One region of the Streptomyces sp. NPDC050548 genome, then DNA from elsewhere that is predicted to be linked to it. Evidence: predicted binding sites of a transcription regulator. Region 1 holds the regulator's gene; the other holds the start of a gene.

Region 1 (7,544 bases):
CCACGACGTACCACGACGGCTCATGCACAGCTTCCTCGTCCAGGACGAACGGGAACCGCTCGATCTTCTCGCCCGGCTCCGCCTCACGATGTGACGAGCGCACCATGCGGGCCATGTAGCGCAACGCGTCCACCACGTTCGACTTGCCTGCGGCGTTCGCCCCGAAGACCGCCACCACCGGGACCGCCGGCCGCTCCGTACCTTCCGGCCGGTCGGCGTCATACACCGGCGCGAGCAACAGTTGCTGCTCTTCCCTGAGGGATCGATGGTTCGCCATCCGGAAACTCAGGAGCACAGCCCATCACCTCCCTTCTGAGGTCAGAACACATTCTGTGCGGAAAACTCGCAGGAATCAGCTTCTGTCTCCAGCGTACGGCCAAGCAAGGTCCGCCGAAAGATCTGTCATGCGGACAGGTGGCGCGCCCGTGAACCCACCCAGCTCGAACCACACCCCCTTCGCGAACCGCCCCGCCCTCTCGCCCGCGACTCCCCACGTGTCCGCCATCTCCTCGACGAGGGCGAGCCCCCTCCCCCAGCAGGTGATCGCCCCGGCGGTGGACTGCGCGACCACGGGCGGGTCCGGACTCTCGTCGAAGACGCTGACCCGGAGGCAGGCCGGGCCGAGCCGGAGGCGGATCATCGCGGAACCCTTCGTGTGCAGGTGGACGTTGGTGACGAGTTCCGAGGTGCACAGGGCGGCGGGCATGACGAGGGGTTCGCGGTCGTGGGTGAAGAGGACGGCGCGTACGAAGTCCCGGCAGACGCGGGGTGCGGTGGCGTCGGCGGGGGCGAAGAGGCTGTAGTCGTGGGTGAGTTGGGCGGGGCGGTGGGGTGCGCGGCGGGCTGGGTCCATGGGTTTGGCCTCCGGTGTACGAGGGGTCCGTGCCCGGCGATGGCGACGCCCGGCGTGCGGGTGCTCTGTCGGCTTATGGGCAGGGGGAGTTGAGCGGACTCGGTGTGTAACCGACTCCGCACTCACCGTAGAGGCAAAGGGTTATACATCTCAACCTGTTCGCAGAAGTCGATGGACCAACCACTCCGCGCAGTGCAGACTTCGACGAAGCCGCCAAGGAGTAACAGTGGGACTACGCACCACCATCAGCGAACGTCAGCACCGCCTGGGCTTCGAGCTCAAACAACTGCGCGAACAAGCGGGGTTGAACGCAGCTGAAGCAGGCCAGCGGATCGGCATGAGCCGCGCCCAGCTCAGCCACATCGAGCTGGGCCGTACATCGATCCTGACCGAGCGACTCCTGGAGCTGTGCCAGACATACGGTTGCACAGACAAGCCCTATATTGACGCACTGGTGTCCATGTCCGAGGCGACCGGCAAGGGATGGTGGAGCGCATACAAGAAGCACCTGGGCTCCGGCGGCCTCAACCTCGCCGAACTGGAAGCCCAGGCTGTGGCCCTACGGGTGCACGAGTCCCTGTTCATCCCCGGGATCTTCCAGACCGCGGACTACGCGCGGGCCATCTTCAACAGCCCCGAGCTGGGCTTCGGGAACATCGACGAAGCCGTGAGGTTCCGCCTGGAACGGCAGAGCATCCTGACCGACAGGAACCCGCCCTCCGTCCATGCCGTGATCCACGAGGCGGCGCTGCACATGAGGTTCGGCAGCGCCCAGGTCGTACGCGAACAGCTGGTGCGGCTCATCGAGTTGGCCCGCTTCCCCCACGTGACCATCCAGGTCTATCCGTTCAGCGCGCAGGCGTACGCAGCACTCAGCGGGAACTTCGTCCATGCCGTCCCCCGCGCGTCGCGGCTCGGCACCGTGGTCCTGGACCGCGCGACGGGCACCGACTACCTGCGCGAGCCGACCCAACTGGAGCAGTACAGCTCGCTGTTCGCCCGGCTCGCCGACAACGCCCTTGATCCCGTCGACGTATCGTTGGCCCCCGAAGCACACTCGGTGAAGGACTCCCTTTCCCTCATCCAGCACCTGCTCTACACGCTCTAGGAGGCCCGCATGTCCGAACCGCACTGGCAGAAGTCCTCGTTCAGCGGAGCCCCCGACCAGAACTGCCTCTACCTCGCCACCGCCCCCGACAAAACGATCCGCCTCCGCGAGAGCGACACCCCGGACGTCATCCTGGCCGCCGCGCCGGAGCAACTCGCCGCCCTCCTGCGGCACGTCAAGTCCCAGGGCTGAGACCCGACTTCGGGCCGAAACACACGAACTCGGCCTCGACGCGCCGCGCTTGCGTACGCCGCCCTAAGGGGCGCCGCCGCCCCGGGAGCCAAAGGCGTCGACCGGGTGACCGCCGGAGCCGTGGTGCCGGTGCTCAGCGCGTTCGGCGGGGCCGTACGCCCCTCGCCCGCCGTGGCCGGCGGGGTCGCGTACGTGGGCAGCGACGACGGGCGGGTCCGCGCCGTCGGCGCCGCCGACCGAACCCCCGCTACTTCAACCCGGCCGCGTCGCAAGCCGTCTTGTACTTGCTGGTGCAGATGTCGGAGATCTTGTAGATCCCGTCCGCGACCACCGTCGTCTTGATGTTGTCCTTCGTCAGCGCGACCACGGACACCAGCTGCGCCGGGATCTTCTTGTTGGTGGGGCTGTCCACCGAGTCACGGGTGAGGGCGTCGAACTCGATGTCCTTGCCCTGGACCCTGGCGACCGCGATCTTCGCGGCGGCCTCGGCGAGGTCGGGGTAGGGCTTGTAGACGCTCATGTACTGCTCGCCGGTCACGATCCGCTGCACCGCGGTGAGTTCGGCGTCCTGGCCGGTGATGGGCGGCATCTTCGTCACGCCCGCGTTCTGCAGGGCCTTGACGATGCCGCCGGCCATGGCGTCGTTGGCGGAGTACACCGCGGCGATGTTGTCCTTGCCGAGCTTGTCGATCGCCTCGGTCATCTCCTTCTGGGCGATGACCGGGTCCCAGGCCTTGGTGTTGTAGCTCGCGGCGACCGTCACCTTGCCCTGCAGCTCGGACAGCGCCCCCGCCTTGAACACCCCGGCGTTGGGGTCGGTCGGCGAGCCGTTGATCATGACGACCTTGTCGGAGGTGTCCACGTCGCTGCCGAGCGCCTCGACCAGGGAGCGGCCCTGCACCTCGCCGACGAGTTCGCCGTCGAAGGAGACGTACGCGTCGATCGGTCCCTCGGCCAGGCGGTCGTAGGCGATGACGGGGATGCCGGCGGCCTTGGCCTTCTTCACCATGGGCAGGATGAGGTGCGAGTCGACGGAGTCGAGGATGATGATGTCGACCTTCTGGTCGATCATCTTCTGCATCTGCGTGTCCTGGACGCTCGCGACACCGCCCGCGTTCTCGTACTCGGCCTTGCCCTTCTTGTCGGTCAGTTCGCTGACCGTCGACTTGATGATCGGGAAGTCGAACTCCGCGTACCGCGTGTTCGTCTTCTCCGGCATGAGGACGCCCACCGTGATGTCGTTGCCCTTGGCCGGGGTGGCGTCCGAGCTGCTCCCCGACGAGTTGAGCACGCCACAGGCGGCCAGGGGCAGGGCCAGCGAGGACGCGGCCACGGATATGGCGATACGACGCATTGGTGAGCTCACTTCTGGTGCCGTCCGGACGTGGGCGCAGCATTGCAACCCAGGTGACTGAAAAGCCAACGCGGCTGCGGCCATCGGCGTCAAGCGGAACTACTTAACGAGATGGCAACGCCACGTTCCGTTTGGTATGTGGAGACGTTGCGGAACCCCATCCAAACGCTCTTTACCGACCCTCCACTCAACGGGAGTTCATGAGTGGGCAAAGATCGCACAACCGGGACGGGGCCCGGAGGCGGGTGAGCCTCCGGGCTCCTTCACAGTTTGTCGGCGCGTCAGTCCGAGGACTGCCGCTTCGGCCGCCACACCACCAGCGCGCTGGTCTGCTGGACCTCCTGGTACGGGACCAGGTCGCGCCGGTACGAAGCGTGCACCGCCGCCTCCCGCTGCTGGATCGCCGCCGCCGCTCCGTCGACCGCCGCCTGGAGTTCGGCGACGCGCTGCTGGAGCGCCACGACCTGGTTCTCCAGCTCGATGATGCGCTTGATGCCGGCCAGGTTGATGCCCTCGGTCTGCGACAACTGCTGGACGGTGCGCAGCAGTTCGATGTCACGGGCCGAGTAGCGCCGGCCGCGCCCGGCCGTGCGGTCCGGGGAGACCAGGCCGAGGCGGTCGTACTGGCGCAGCGTCTGCGGGTGCAGGCCGGAGAGCTGGGCCGCCACCGAGATGACGTAGACCGGGGTCTCCTCGGTCAGCTCGTACGGGTTGCGTCGACGGCCGTCCATCTCTCTCATGCTCCCTTCGCGGCCTGGAACAGCTCCGCCCGCGGGTCCTCACCCGCAGTGGCCTCTCTGTACGCCTCAAGTGCGTCACGAGCATTCCCCGTGACGTCCTTCGGGACACTCACCTCGACGGTCACGAGAAGGTCTCCCCGGGTGCCGTCCTTGCGGAAGGCGCCCTTGCCGCGGGCCCGCATGGTGCGGCCGTTGGGGGTGCCCGGCGGCAGCTTCAGCGTCACCGGGGGCCCGCCCAGGGTGGGCACCCTGACCTCGCCGCCCAGCGCCGCCTCGGCGAACGTCACCGGGACCGTCACCGTGAGGTTGTCGTCCTTGCGGCCGAACACGGGGTGCGTGTCGACGTGCACCATGACGTACAAGTCGCCCGCGGGACCGCCCCGTTCACCCGGTGCGCCCTTGCCGCGCAGCCGGATGCGCTGGCCGTCCGTGACCCCCGCGGGGATCCGGACCTGCATGGTCCGCGACGACTTGGCGCGCCCGCTGCCCTTGCACTCGGCGCACGGGTGCTCGGCGATCAGGCCCCGGCCCTTGCAGTCCGGGCACGGGTCCGTCAGCGAGAAGCCGCCGCCGGAGCCGCGCGCCACCTGGCCGGTGCCGACGCAGGTCGGGCACACGCGCGGTGTGCCGTTCTTGTCGCCGGTGCCCGAACAGGCCTTGCAGGGCTGCTGCGAGGACATCCGCAGCGGGACCGTGGCCCCTTCGATGGCCTCCGTGAAGCTGAGCGTGACCTCGGACTCGATGTCCTGGCCGCGCCTGGGCTGGGTACGGGTCGTCCCCGCGCCGCCCCGGTTGAACAGGCCGCCGAAGACGTCGCCGATGCCGCCGCCGAAGCCGCCGGGGGCACCGGTGCCACCGCCCTGGGCGCCGCCTCCGAAGAGGTCGCCCAGGTCGAAGTTGAAGTTGCCGCCGCCCGCGCCGCCCGGCCCCGGGCGGTAGCCGCCGTTGCCGAAGAGCGAGCGGGCGTCGTCGTACTCCTTGCGCTTCTTGGGGTCACCGAGGATGTCGTGGGCCTCGGAGATCTCCTTGAAGCGCTCCTCGGCCTTGGCGTTGCCCTTGTTGGCGTCCGGGTGGAACTCGCGGGCGAGCTTCCGGTACGCCTTCTTGATCTCGGCCTCGGTGGCGTCCTTGGGGACGCCGAGGACCTTGTAGTAGTCCTTCTCGATGAAGTCCTTGGTGCTCATCCTCGACGTCCCTCCTTCCGCCCGGTGTCTGCCCGCCCGGTGTGTGCGTCAGCCCTCCTCAGGGCCGTTGTCCTTCTCGTCGGCGGCCTCGGACTCGTCCTTGACCGCCTGCGCGCCGGGCTGCGGCTCGGCGACGGCCACCCGCGCGGGGCGGATGGTGCGCTCGCCGATGCGATACCCGGGCTGCAGGATCGCCACGCAGGTCGTCTCGGTGACGTCCGGCGCGTACGAGTGCATGAGCGCCTCGTGGATCGTCGGGTCGAAGGGCTCGCCCTCCTTGCCGAACTGCTGCAGTCCCATCTTCGCCGCGGCGGTCTCCAGCGATTCCGCCACCGACTTGAAACCGCCGACGAGTTCACCGTGTTCCCGCGCGCGGTTGATGTTGTCGAGCGTGGGCATCAGCTCGGTCAGGAGGTTCGCCACGGCGATCTCCTTGACCGCGATCCGGTCGCGCTCGACGCGGCGGCGGTAGTTCTGGAACTCGGCCTGGAGCCGCTGGAGGTCCGCGGTGCGCTCGTCGAGCGCCTTGCGCACCTGGTCCAGCTGGGCCGTCAGACCGGCGATCTGAGCACTTGCGTCCCCTGCCGGGGCCGCCCCCTCCCCACTGCTGGAGGGGGAGGCGGCCTGCGGCTCGGCGTCGTCGGGGGTGGCGCCGGAGGGGACGTCGGGCTTCTCGTCGAAGCCCGGGGTCTCCTCCGTCACGCGGCACCGTCCTTGCGCTCGTCGTCCACGATCTCGGCGTCCACCACGTCGTCGTCCGCCTTGGGCGCCTCGGCACCCGGGGCGTCGCCGCCGGCGGCCTGCGCGGCCTGGGCGTCGGCGTACATGGCCTGGCCGACCTTCTGCGAGACCGCGGCGACCTTCTCGGTGGCGGTGCGGATCTCGGCGGTGTCCTCGCCCTTCAGCGTGGCCTTCAGCTCCTCGACGGCGGCCTCGACCTCGGTCTTGACGTCGGCGGGAACCTTGTCCTCGTTGTCCTTGAGGAACTTCTCCGTCTGGTAGACGAGCTGCTCGCCCTGGTTGCGGGACTCGGCGGCCTCGCGGCGACGGTGGTCCTCGTCCGCGTACTGCTCGGCCTCCTGGCGCATGCGGTCGACCTCGTCCTTCGGCAGCGAGGAGCCGCCGGTGACGGTCATCTTCTGCTCCTTGCCGGTGCCGAGGTCCTTCGCGGTCACGTGCATGATGCCGTTGGCGTCGATGTCGAAGGAGACCTCGATCTGCGGGACACCGCGCGGGGCCGGCGGCAGACCGGTCAGCTCGAACATCCCGAGCTTCTTGTTGTACGCCGCGATCTCGCGCTCGCCCTGGTAGACCTGGATCTGCACGGAGGGCTGGTTGTCCTCGGCGGTGGTGAAGATCTCGGACCGCTTGGTCGGGATCGTCGTGTTCCGCTCGATCAGCTTGGTCATGATGCCGCCCTTGGTCTCGATACCGAGGGACAGCGGGGTGACGTCGAGGAGCAGGACGTCCTTGACCTCGCCCTTGAGGACACCGGCCTGGAGGGACGCGCCGATGGCGACGACCTCGTCCGGGTTGACGCCCTTGTTGGCGTCCTTGCCGCCGGTCAGCTCGCGCACGATCTCCGCGACGGCGGGCATCCGGGTGGAGCCACCGACGAGGACGACGTGGTCGATCTCGTTGATGGAGATGCCGGCGTCCTTGATGACGTTGTGGAACGGCGTCTTGCAGCGCTCCAGCAGGTCGGCCGTCAGCTGCTGGAACTGGGCGCGGGTGAGCTTCTCGTCCAGGTGCAGCGGGCCCTCGGCGGAGGCCGTGATGTAGGGCAGGTTGATCGAGGTCTCGGTGGAGCTGGACAGCTCGATCTTGGCCTTCTCGGCGGCCTCGCGCAGACGCTGCAGGGCCATCTTGTCCTTGCCCAGGTCCACGCCGTGACCGGCGGCGAACTGCTTCACCAGGTAGTCGACGACCCGCTGGTCCCAGTCGTCACCACCGAGGTGGTTGTCGCCGTTGGTGGCCTTCACCTCGACGACGCCGTCACCGATCTCCAGGAGGGACACGTCGAAGGTGCCGCCACCGAGGTCGAAGACGAGGATCGTCTGGTCGTCCTTGTCGAGGCCGTACGCCAGCGCGGCGGCGGTCGGCTCGTTCACGA
Region 2 (7,544 bases), on a different contig from region 1:
CTCGCCACCGACGAGCTGATCGACGCCACGCTCCGTAACAAGGAGGGCGGCTTCTTCACGGCCGCGGCCGATCCCTCGGTCGCGGAGCGGGCGGTGACGGGCTCGCTCCCGCGCAGCGCGGTCCGCGCCCTCGCCGCCCTGACGGACGGGGCGACGAGGTGGGTGGAGAAGTTCGGCAAGGGCGACTGGGCGGAGTGCTTCGCCCTCGTGGAGAAGGAGGGGGCGGCGGAGCTGGTGCGCCGGGTACGGGCGCTGGAGCGGGCCGACGCGGAGACGCGGACGTATCTGCGGCGGAGCAAGACGCACGACGACGCGACGGTCGTGTACGCGGAGCTGTGAGCCCCTACTCCGGTGTCATTTCTCCATGACGCCGTTCAACTGGTGGAGCAGCCGGGCGAGTTCGGCGACCTCGCGGCGGTCCCAGTGGGAGAGCTGGGAGACGTAGCGGGCTCGCCGGGCCTCGCGGACGTGTGCGACGCGGCGGCGGCCCTCGTCGGTGAGGTCGACCAGCCAGGCGCGGCCGTCCGCCGGGTCGGGCTCGCGGGAGATCAGGCCCAGCTCCTCCAGGGCGCGCAGCTGGCGGGACATGGTGGCCTTGCCGACGCCGATGTAGGCGGCGAGTTCGGTGGCCCGCTGCCGGCCGTACTCGTCCAGCCGGACCAGCAGGCCGTACGCGGCGGACTCCAGGTCGGGGTGGACCTCACGGGCCATCTCGCCCTGATTGGCCCGGGCCCGGCGGAAGAGGAACGTCAACTCGCGTTCCAGGGACAGGTATTCGGGATCGGGATCCGGGATCCCGCTGTCGTTTCTGTCCTCGTCCTTGTGCACGTCAGCACCCATGTTCTGCTTTCCTGATCGTGAAAGTCCCCGCAGTTTCGCCAGTATTTCGCAGGGTGGGACCTACGTACGACGAAGGCCCGGGCCCCTCGTGAAAGGGACCCGGGCCTTCACCTGACCGGTGGCGTCCGTCACGCCGCCACCGGAACCTCCGGGGTCGCGCCGTTCGTCGCGGGCGACAGGGCCAGCTCCAGGACCTGGCGGACGTCCGTCACCGCGTGGACGTCGAGCTTGTCCAGGACCTCGGCCGGGACGTCGTCCAGGTCGGGCTCGTTGCGCTTCGGGATGATCACCGTGGTGACCCCCGCCTGGTGCGCGGCGAGCAGCTTCTGCTTCACCCCGCCGATCGGCAGGACCCGGCCGGTCAGGGAGACCTCACCGGTCATGGCCACGTCCGTACGGACCAGCCGGCCGCTGAGCAGCGACGCGAGAGCGGTCGTCATGGTGACACCCGCGCTCGGACCGTCCTTCGGCACCGAACCCGCCGGGAAGTGGATGTGCACGCCCCGATCCTTCAGGTCGGCGACGGGCAGCTCCAGTTCGGCGCCGTGCGAGCGCAGGAACGACAGGGCGATCTGCGCGCTCTCCTTCATCACGTCACCGAGCTGACCGGTCAGGGTCAGACCCGCCGCACCCGTCTCCGGGTCGGCCAGCGACGCCTCGACGTACAGGACGTCACCGCCCGCGCCGGTGACCGCGAGGCCGGTGGCGACACCGGGGACCGCCGTACGGCGCTCCGCCGGGTCCTGCGCGGACTCGGGCACGTGGTGCGGCCGCCCGATGAGCCCTCGCAGGTCGGCGTCGGTCACCGTGAACGGCAGCTCCCGCTCGCCCAGTTCGTGCTGCGCGGCGATCTTGCGGAGCAGCCGGGCGATCGACCGCTCCAGGGTGCGGACGCCCGCCTCACGGGTGTACTCACCGGCGAGCTTGCGCAGCGCGCTCTCGTCGATGACGACCTCGTCGTCCTTGAGCCCCGCCCGCTCCAGCTGGCGCGGGAGCAGGTGGTCACGGGCGATGACGACCTTCTCGTCCTCGGTGTAGCCGTCCAGCCGGACCAGTTCCATCCGGTCGAGCAGTGCCTCCGGGATGGCTTCGAGCACGTTGGCCGTCGCCAGGAACACCACGTCGCTCAGGTCGAGTTCGACCTCCAGGTAGTGGTCGCGGAAGGTGTGGTTCTGCGCGGGGTCGAGGACTTCGAGCAGAGCCGCGGCCGGGTCGCCCCGGTAGTCGGACCCCACCTTGTCGATCTCGTCGAGCAGGACCACCGGGTTCATGGACCCGGCCTCCTTGATGGCGCGGACGATACGGCCCGGCAGCGCGCCGACGTACGTACGCCGGTGGCCCCGGATCTCCGCCTCGTCCCGCACACCGCCCAGCGCGACCCGCACGAACTTCCGTCCCATCGCGTGCGCGACGGACTCGCCGAGCGAGGTCTTGCCGACACCGGGCGGACCGACGAGGGCCAGTACGGCACCGCCGCGCCGCCCGCCGACGACACCCAGCCCGCGCTCGCTGCGGCGCTTGCGCACGGCCAGGTACTCGGTGATGCGCGCCTTCACGTCCTCCAGGCCGGCGTGCTCGGCGTCCAGGATCGCCTTGGCGCCCCGGATGTCGTACTCGTCCTCGGTCCGCTCGTTCCACGGGAGTTCGAGGACGGTGTCCAGCCAGGTGCGGATCCACGAGCCCTCGGGCGACTGGTCGGAGGAGCGCTCCAGCTTGTCGACCTCCTTGAGGGCGGCCTCGCGGACCTTCTCGGGAAGGTCCGCGGCCTCGACCCGGGCGCGGTAGTCGTCGGACTCCTCGCCGTCCTTGGCCGAGTCGCCGTTCAGCTCGCGCAGCTCCTTGCGGACGGCTTCGAGCTGGCGGCGGAGCAGGAACTCGCGCTGCTGCTTGTCGACGCCTTCCTGCACGTCCTTGGCGATGGTCTCGGCGACATCCTGCTCGGCGAGGTGGTCGCGCAGGTGCTGGGTGGCGAGCTTGAGGCGGGCCACCGGGTCGGCGGTCTCCAGCAGCTCGATCTTCTGTTCAATGGTCAGGAAAGGTGAGTAACCGGAGTTGTCGGCGAGGGTGGACACATCGTCAATGGCCTGCACGCGGTCGACGACCTGCCAGGCCCCGCGCTTGCGCAGCCACGCGGTGGCCAGCGCCTTGTACTCCTTCACCAGCTCGGAAACGGAGCCGGGCAAAGGCTCGGGCAGGCTCTCGTCGAGCGCGGTGCCCTCGACCCAGAGCGCGGCACCGGGGCCGGTGGTCCCGGCGCCGATCTTCACGCGGCTACGGCCGCGGATCAGCGCGCCCGGGTCGCCGTCGGCCAGCCGGCCGACCTGCTCGATGGTGCCGAGCACACCCGTGCTCGCGTAAGTCCCGTCGATGCGTGGCACCAGCAGGACCTTGGGCTTTCCGGGCTCGGACCGGGCGGCGGCCTGGGCGGCCTCCACGGCGGCGCGTACATCGGTGTCGTTCAGGTCCAGCGGAACCACCATTCCGGGCAGCACGACCTCGTCGTCGAGCGGCAGCACGGGCAGGGTGAGCGGTGTGGACGTCGAAGCCATGATCTCCCCTTAGGCAGTCAAGTTGAGCTATGCCGACTCAATGCTTGGGCGTCTTCGATTGTTCCCCACCTGTTGTTCGCCGTGAGCGATCAGCGGCAGCGGGCCCGTCTCCGTGCAGGTCAACACGGAAACGGGGTCGGTGCTTCCCGGGCGTACGGCTGCTTCGGCGGCCGATGTCAGTGGTGGCTGCCACGATGCGGGACACCACCACGGACGCGCGTCAGGGCCGACGCGAACATCGGCGACGAAGCCGTCGCGGCGGCGGCCCTGGTCGCCGCGCAGTGCCCGGGCGGCGAGCCGGCCCACCCCCACCTACGGGCCGGACGAGCCCGTCCCCGACCTCACCGGTCTGCGCGCCCTCGCCCTCCGGGCCCTCGACCGCCGACGGGTAGGCTCACGGCCTCATGGAACAACTGCCCGAGAGCGTGGACCGGGACATCCTGCGGCACCGGACCGTCGCCGCGATCGCCACCATCCGCGAAACCCTGGGGTGCGGCATCCACCAGGCGGTCGATGTCCTCGCGGAGCGGTACGCGGAACTCCGCCGCGACCGTCCGGACGACTTCGACCCGAGCCGGGACGAACACGGAGGGTGAGTCGCGAAAGCGTGACATCCGGGGCGGAAATGTCACGCTTTCACGGAGACGGTCCCTTCCGGCCGGGGCGGGGCGGCGACCGCGCGGCCCAGGTAGGCCAGCAGCCGCCCGTGCGGGGCCGCCCCAGGCGCGGGCCGGACCTCGGGACCGAAGACACCGGGCACGCGGTACGCGTCGAAGCCGCCGAGGCCGTGCATCACCGCGAGCAGCTCCCCGCACAACTCCTCGTCCACCACAGCCTGTTGGCCCGTCGCGACCGCCAGGTCCACGCCGTGGACGCAGATCTCCGTGAAGTGGATGAGCGCGGCCATCGGGCCGGGCAGCGCGCCGAGCGAGATGTGGACGGTGGTGTCGAGGGCACCGGGACGGTTCCAGGCCGCACGGTCGGTCTCGGACGCCTCCGCGTACGCGCCCCGGGGATCCGCGCCCAGCCAGTCGGACTCGTGCTCGCCGCCCGGATCGGTGCCGTTCAGTTCGGCGGTGAAGATGCGCATCCCGCCCACTGTGTGGTTGAGGACGGCTCGTACGTCCCACTCCGCGCACGGAGTGGGGTTCACCCACTGGTCCTCGGCAACTCCCGCCACCACAAGGCCGGTTGCCGTGATCGCCCGCTCGATGCGCCGTACCGCGATCGTCTCCGCACCCGTGTCCGCCACTTGGACCTCCCCCGTCCAGGACCGTGCTCGGCCGTCCGCACCATCTCTACAGCGGGGAGTCAGACTCGGGCAACCCCGACCCGGGGGAGCGCGAACCGGGCCATCCGCTCGGCCCGCTGCCAGCGCCGTATCAACGGCCAGGTCGCGACGCCTATCGTGAGCGAGATCAGATGGCCCCAGTTCGTCATGGGGTCGGTGAACGCCATCAGGTCCGAGACCAGCGTCCAGCCGAAGAGGGCGAGCAGCGGCAGCCCGAGCCAGGGCCTGAGCAGACCGGCCAACGCTCCCGTGCTCGCGGCGACGCCGAAGCTGATGCCGTAGTCGAAGCGGTGCAGCGAGGTGTCGGGCAGATGTCCCGCCAGCACGGCCAGCCCCACGGTGCCCTCGGTCGCGAGCGTGGCCAGGATGTGCCCGGTCAGGAACACCCCGGCGGCCCGCACCCCGCCGATCCGCCGCTCCAGCGCGGTCAGCACCAGCAGGAAGAGGAACGCGTACGGCGACAGCACCCCGCCGACGATCCACAGCGCACTGGCGACCAGCACGAGGAACGGGTCGCGGAGGAGGTGGGTGACATCGGTGCTGGAGGCCTGGTGCAACTGGTTCACCAGCGTGGGATCGGCGTACTGCGCGATGAGCGAGGTGACGACGAGCAGCGACGCGTAACCGAAGGTGAACGGCGTCCCGTTGGGCGTGGGCAGCAGCCGCCAGGGGGCGAGGAGGCGCAGCGCGGCCGGCATGCGCGATACGCGGGGAATCGCGGGGGTGGACGCCGAGACGGAGACCGCGGGACGGCCCGACTCCCAGGCCGTTTCCACCACTTCACGCTGTCTCGGCATCGCATCCAGCAGGGGGGAGTCCTCCTCGGCCAGGGGCGTGGCGGAGGCCTGGGTATCGGCCGTCGCGGTCCGTTCCACCGTGAGGGACTCCTTCCGTTTCACCCCACCCTTCGCCGTCCCGCCTGCCGCTGTCTATGACCGACGCCACGCGAGAGCCGATTCACAGCAACCCGAAAGCTTTCTCACGCGTCCCCCGGTACCGTGCGCGGATGACCACCGCGTACGACAATCCCCTTGTCCTGGACCGTCGCGAGGGCCCCTACGGCGAGGTGGTGCTGCGCCGGCACGGGGAGTTGCTGCAGATCATCGCCAACGGGTGCTTCCTGATGGACACTTCGGACGGGCGCTCGGAGCGGCTGCTGGTCGACGCCGCGTACGCCGCGCTCGACGGGCGCCCCCGACCGGACGTACTGATCGGCGGGTTGGGCGTGGGTTTCTCCCTCGCGCACGCCGCCGCCGACCCCCGCTGGGGCCGGATCACGGTCGTGGAGCGGGAGCCCGCGATCGTCGAATGGCACCTCTCCGGGCCGCTGTCGGAGCTCTCCGCGTCCGCTCTCGCCGACCCGCGCACCGACATTCTGAAAACGGACCTGGTCGCATTCGTCAATGAGACTTGCGCCACTTTCGACGCGCTCTGCCTCGACATCGACAACGGGCCCGGCTGGACCGTCACCGACAGCAACGACAACCTCTACTCACCGGCCGGACTGGCAAGCTGTGCAAGGGTGTTGAGGCCTGGCGGGGTACTCGCCGTATGGTCGGCACAGCCCTCTCCGGAATTTGAGCGAACCTTATGGAATGCCGGGTTCCAGCAGGTGCGTACCGAAGAGATCCCCGTTGCCCGAGGAGTTCCCGACGTGGTGCACCTCGCCGTACGACCTGGATAGCAAAGGCGCCGTGACTGCCCGTACCCTGCTTCCCTGACGCGGATCATTCAAGCGTCAAGCGCAGTCATGGGATCACCCCACTGGTTCCGGAAAGCACACTTCAGGGGCGGGCGATGGAGCAGACACACACCTCCCACAACGGTACGGCCACGGCCACGCCGGGCGCACAGCGCCGGGTGCTCGTGGTCGAGGACGATCCGACGATCGTCGACGCCATCGCGGCCCGTTTGCGCGCCGAGGGATTCCTCGTACAGACCGCGGGCGACGGGCCCTCGGCCGTCGACACCGCCGAGGCCTGGCAGCCCGACCTGCTGATCCTCGACATCATGCTGCCCGGCTTCGACGGCCTGGAGGTCTGCCGCCGGGTGCAGGCCGCCCGTCCGGTGCCGGTGCTGATGCTCACCGCGCGCGACGACGAGACCGACATGCTGGTCGGGCTCGGGGTCGGCGCCGACGACTACATGACCAAGCCGTTCTCCATGCGGGAGCTGGCCGCCCGGGTGCACGTCCTGCTGCGCCGCGTCGAGCGCGCCGTGGTGGCCGCCTCCACCCCGCGCTCGGGCATCCTGCGCCTGGGCGAGCTGGAGATCGACCACGCGCAGCGCCGGGTACGGGTGCGCAGCGACGACGTGCATCTCACGCCCACCGAGTTCGACCTGCTGGTGTGCCTGGCGAACACCCCGCGTGCCGTGCTCTCCCGCGAGCAGCTGCTCGCCGAGGTGTGGGACTGGGCGGACGCCTCCGGCACCCGCACCGTCGACAGCCACATCAAGGCGCTGCGTCGGAAGATCGGCGCCGAGCGGATCCGCACGGTGCACGGTGTCGGCTACGCGCTGGAGACTCCGACGCCATGAGCGGCGGGCCGACGTCACGGAGGAGCCCCGGGGAGCCCTGGGGCGGCGTACGCCCGTTCTCGATCAAGACCAAACTGGGCGCACTGGTCGTCATCTCGGTGCTCATCACCACCGGGCTGATGATGATCGCCATGCGCACGGCGACGGAGCTGCGCTTCATCACGGTCTTCTCGATGATCGCCACACTGCTGATAACGCAGTTCGTGGCCCATTCGCTCACCGCGCCGCTGGACGAGATGAACACGGTCGCCCGGTCCATCTCGCACGGCGACTACACCCGCCGGGTGCGCGAGAACCGCCGCGACGAACTGGGCGACCTGGCCGAG

The links. Region 1 encodes HspR, which represses chaperone genes until heat shock. Its sites were predicted from a motif close to TTGAGNNNNNNNNNCTCAA; they were not measured.
Region 2: a site for HspR is predicted at 3,412-3,430, ahead of lon (endopeptidase La). Genes of this name have one in related genera too.

What each region holds. Positions count from the first base shown of each region.
Region 1 is NZ_JBITGV010000007.1:293,847-301,390, reverse strand. It holds gene ACIBJH_RS21760 (ATP/GTP-binding protein) at 1-277, opposite strand, end outside; gene ACIBJH_RS21755 (ATP-binding protein) at 353-853, opposite strand; gene ACIBJH_RS21750 (helix-turn-helix domain-containing protein) at 1,080-1,961, shown strand; gene ACIBJH_RS21745 (DUF397 domain-containing protein) at 1,971-2,153, shown strand; gene ACIBJH_RS21740 (PQQ-binding-like beta-propeller repeat protein) at 2,259-2,495, shown strand; gene ACIBJH_RS21735 (sugar ABC transporter substrate-binding protein) at 2,401-3,507, opposite strand; gene ACIBJH_RS21730 (heat shock protein transcriptional repressor HspR) at 3,789-4,238, opposite strand; gene dnaJ (molecular chaperone DnaJ) at 4,244-5,431, opposite strand; gene grpE (nucleotide exchange factor GrpE) at 5,480-6,133, opposite strand; gene dnaK (molecular chaperone DnaK) at 6,130-7,544, opposite strand, start outside.
Region 2 is NZ_JBITGV010000001.1:53,826-61,369, forward strand. It holds gene ACIBJH_RS00235 (protein phosphatase 2C domain-containing protein) at 1-339, shown strand, start outside; gene ACIBJH_RS00240 (MarR family winged helix-turn-helix transcriptional regulator) at 355-840, opposite strand; gene lon (endopeptidase La) at 969-3,389, opposite strand; gene ACIBJH_RS00250 (hypothetical protein) at 3,794-3,985, shown strand; gene ACIBJH_RS00255 (TIGR03086 family metal-binding protein) at 4,018-4,641, opposite strand; gene ACIBJH_RS00260 (rhomboid-like protein) at 4,701-5,555, opposite strand; gene ACIBJH_RS00265 (spermidine synthase) at 5,687-6,364, shown strand; gene ACIBJH_RS00270 (response regulator transcription factor) at 6,478-7,218, shown strand; gene ACIBJH_RS00275 (sensor histidine kinase) at 7,215-7,544, shown strand, end outside.